DNA from 2 places in the Pseudoalteromonas sp. MTN2-4 genome. Region 1 is predicted to be linked to the other one. Evidence: predicted binding sites of a transcription regulator. Region 1 holds the regulator's gene; the other holds the start of a gene.
The links. Region 1 encodes sigma-54, which starts transcription at its own class of promoters, with help from an activator protein. Its sites were predicted from a motif close to GTTGGCACGNNNNTNGNNT; they were not measured.
Positions count from the first base shown of each region.

Region 2: a site for sigma-54 is predicted at 1,309-1,327, ahead of ACGHEH_RS02605 (DUF3192 domain-containing protein). Genes of this name have one in related genera too.

Region 1 is NZ_BTGK01000009.1:81,323-83,531, forward strand. It holds gene hpf (ribosome hibernation promoting factor) at 1-120, opposite strand, end outside; gene ACGHEH_RS17750 (RNA polymerase factor sigma-54) at 149-1,669, opposite strand; gene lptB (LPS export ABC transporter ATP-binding protein) at 1,717-2,209, opposite strand, start outside.
Region 2 is NZ_BTGK01000001.1:559,680-561,888, reverse strand. It holds gene ACGHEH_RS02610 (diguanylate cyclase domain-containing protein) at 1-855, shown strand, start outside; gene ACGHEH_RS02605 (DUF3192 domain-containing protein) at 882-1,262, opposite strand; gene ACGHEH_RS02600 (D-2-hydroxyacid dehydrogenase) at 1,427-2,209, opposite strand, start outside.

The DNA.
Region 1 (2,209 bases):
GATCACGTGAACGTTATTAATGTGATCAAAATGCCTTTCTAGCTTTGCAAACTTCGTGTTTACATAGTCTCTTAATGAATCTGTAATTTCTACGTGACGACCAGTTAAATTTAGTTGCATAAGCATTTTCCTTCTCTTGGTTTACGTCTTAAATCAAGCTCTTACGCTGATTTGACGGTGGAATAGAGAGTGACTCGCGGTATTTTGCAATTGTACGACGTGCCACTTTGATTCCCTGTTCTGCCAATATATCTGCAATTTTGCTGTCGCTCAATGGCTTAGCTGTATTTTCTGCAGCAATTAGCTTTTTGATCAATGCTCTAATCGCAGTCGATGAGCATTCACCTCCGTTTTCAGTGCTTACGTGGCTTGAGAAAAAGTACTTCAACTCAAAAATGCCACGGGGCGTATGCATGTACTTCTGAGTGGTGACACGAGAAATGGTAGACTCGTGCATTTCGACCATCTCAGCAACATCATTCAAAACCATAGGCTTCATTGCCTCAGGTCCATGTTCAAAGAATGCCTGTTGTTGTTGCACAATGCAATTGGTAACTTTCATTAAAGTGTCATTGCGGCTTTCTAAGCTCTTAATAAACCATTTTGCTTCTTGTAGGTGAGAGCGAATGAATTGGCTGTCAGTGCTTGATTTTACTGAGCGTGACATTGCTGCATAATGATCATTAACCCTAATTTTAGGCATACATTCAGGGTTTAGCTCAACAACCCAGCGGCCTTTTACTTTTTTCACCGACACATCAGGAATAACATACTCAGATTCTTCACGAATAATACTGGCGGCAGGTTTAGGGTTAAGACTGTGAATGAGAGTCATCACTTCTTTTAACTCAGGCTCTTTGAGCTTGGTCTTTTTCATGATGGTGCGGTAATCACGGTTGGCCAATAGATCAATATGCTCGCTTAACACCATTTTTGTTTCAGCAATGAAAGGCGTATCTACATCAAACTGATTGAGTTGAATACATAAGCATTCTTGTAATGAGCGAGCTGCAATACCTACAGGGTCAAAAAGTTGAATACGCTTTAATACAGCTTCAACTTCGTCGAGTTCAATTAACTCTTCGTCATTACCTTCATTAATACTTTCTAGGAGTTCTTCGGTACTGACAGTAAGTAGACCAGCATCATCAACGGCTTCAACAATGGCAACAGCTATGGCTTTATCCGTTGGGCTGAATGGAGTGAGCTCTAATTGCCACATTAAATATTCATGTAATGTTTCTGTTGTTTCGCCCTGATAAATGGTTTCGTCTTCAGGCATTGGGCCGCTACTTGTGCTTGGTGCTGCACTCATGTACTCGTCCCACGTTACATCCATGGCGAGATCGTCACTAACTGTGTCTTTACTTAGTGCGGCATCGCTATCAAGCTCGTAATCGCTTGTCGGTTCATCACCGTGACCATCATCAGCAGAATTAGAGAGTTGCTCGATAGAATCAGTATCTTTGGTCGCTTTGTCTGAATCATTGCCATCAGCACTCGGCTCTATTTCCGATTCATCTACTTCGAGTAAAGGGTTGCTATCCAGCGCTTCTTGGATCTCTTGCTGTAGATCTAGTGTGCTCAATTGCAGTAAGCGAATTGCTTGTTGCAATTGTGGTGTCATGGTTAGTTGCTGCCCCATGCGCAGCTGTAGCGATTGCCTCATGTATTTCTAACAATCCTTTTTGTTATTTGGATTATGTCTTGTTTTAACTATAGACGGAATTGTTCACCTAGGTAGACGTCTCTTACGGTTTGATCAGCTAAAACTGACTCAGGCGTACCTGACGCGATTAATTCACCATGTGAAACAATATAAGCTTTCTCACAAACATCAAGGGTTTCTCTTACATTATGATCTGTAATGAGAACTCCAATGCCGCGATTTTTTAAGTGCTCAACAATTTTCTTTATATCTAACACCGAAATCGGATCAACGCCAGCAAAAGGCTCATCTAAAAGAATAAATTTGGGGTTTGCGGCTAAAGCGCGAGCAATTTCAACTCGGCGGCGCTCACCACCTGATAAAGCCATGCCCTGACTGTCCCGAATATGTTGAATATTAAATTCATCTAATAGGTCGTCTAGGGTTTGTTCTCTTTGTACTTTATTGAGGTCTTTACGCGTTTCTAAAATTGCCATTAAATTTTGATACACAGTCAATTTTCTGAAGATGGAAGATTCTTGAGGCAGATAACCTATGCCC
Region 2 (2,209 bases), on a different contig from region 1:
CGTGTCGTATTAGAAAACACGTTGTCAGATGAGTACAGTATCTCACTGTGTGCAAGTGGTGAAGAAGCGGTCAGTTTTCTAGAGTCAAATACGGTAGATTTAATTATTTCAGATATTCGCATGCCTGGTATGAGTGGCTATGACTTGCTTGAAAAGCTAAAAGAAAAACAGAGTACTTATTCTATTCCGTTTATTATTATCTCTGCGAGTAACAGCTACAACGATGAAGCTAAAGGGCTTGAGATGGGCGCGATGGACTACATCACAAAGCCGTTTAGTCCAGTCATTGTAAAAGCAAGGGTCAAGAATCACTTAGCGATTAAGCAAAAGAATGATTTGCTCGAAAAGCTGGCTGCAATTGACGGCCTAACAGAGATCCCCAATCGTCGATTATTAGACGAAACCTTAGCGAGTTATTGGCAAGGTTGTTCACAAAGCCATGAGCCCTTTTCGTTATTCTTAGTTGATATAGATTATTTTAAAGAATTTAATGATACCTATGGTTATGCAGCGGGTGATGAGTGTTTAATAAAAGTCGCACAAGCTTTGAGCGAGAGCAGTCGTAAACATGATGGTTTCGTTGCTCGATATGATGGAGTGCGATTTGCAGCGCTACAAAAGGGTAAAAATAAAGAGCAAATCTCACAGTTTGCAAAACATATGCATGATGTTATTGATGCGTTGAAAATCCTTCATAAAAGCTCTCCGATTTGCGCTCATGTCAGTATTAGTATTGGCATAGTGCACATAGATAGAGATTTTAATGGTAGTGATCAAGATGTATTGAAGATTGCTGATGATGCGCTTGTGAAGTCACATATGCAACAAGAAAGGGTTACAATATTAAGCCGTTAAAACAATTTAACGGCTTAATGAGATACTTATAAAATTTGTAGTAGTGCAGATTGGCCAAAACCAATTAGCTTTTCATCCTTAAACACCAATGGCGTGCACTCGTCTTTTGTAACTTTGCCGTCAGAATGTTTGCTGTTTGTTGCAATGTAAATCACTTTATAAACACCTTCATCTTTTTTCACTAACTCAGTGAAGTCAGGAGTAGGAAGCTGCTCAAGTACTTGGTTGTAGTCAGCGCCAAGGTCTAATTTTGAAATTGTTTTACGATTTTCTTCTTGCTGATACTTCCAGCTACTACCACTGTGATTCGACGACCAGCCTGGCTCAACGCCATCATCAGAAACAGCCACAATACAGCCTGAAAGTAATGGTGCACTTAGCGCAGCAGCAAGTAATAATTTTTTCATTGTAGATTTCCTTAAAAAATTCGTTTCAGATAATTTGTTTTTATTAGAGCAATATTGTTGCCAACTTTAAAAGTCTTTATTTTACAATTGCCTGTTGTTTTTTATACAGATTTTGAAGTGTTGACCCTTCTAAATTTTAGGGTTATTCACCAAATTTTAGCGAATTACACAACAACATTACGGGCTCTGCCATTGTTAAAGTTAACAATATTATTTGCGATTTCTTTCACTAGTCGTTCAATAGATTCTTTTGCCGCCCAAGCTGTATGTGGGGTCAGTATTAAATTGTGACCTTGATAATTGGCAAGGGGATTGTTTGCTTGTGCAGGTTCAACAGATAATACATCAAAGCCAGCTCCTGCAATTTGTTTATTTGTCAGAATTTCAACTAAAGCTGCTTCATCAACTATACCGCCTCTGGCGGTATTGATCACAAAGCTGGAGGGTTTGAGCAGGGCTAGCGTTTCTTTATTGAATAAGTTTCGGGTTTCATCATTAAGCGGACAATGAACAGATAACACATCGGCCATTTTTAACGCTTCAGTAAACTCTGTTCGACCAGAACGAATGTCAGTGGCGTTTGGTCTTTCAGCAATAATGAGCTGTGCGCCAAATGCTTCGGCAACTTTGCCAACAGCTTGTCCTAAGCTACCGTGGCCAAAAATCACAAAGTTTTTACCCGACAATTCAGTGATCGGATAATCAAGGCGACAAAACATATTGCTTTGTTGCCAAAGACCATTCGCACAATCTTGCTGGTAGCGGTGAATATTAGTCATTAAGTTGCCAAGCAGAGTAAAAGTATGTTGCACGACTGATGGGGTTGAATAACCCGCGACGTTACAAACACGAATGCCCAATTCTTTAGCTGCATCAAGATCAATGTTATTAGTGCCAGTCGCAGCAACACAAATGAGTTTTAGGTGGGGTAATTCAGCTAAGGTCTT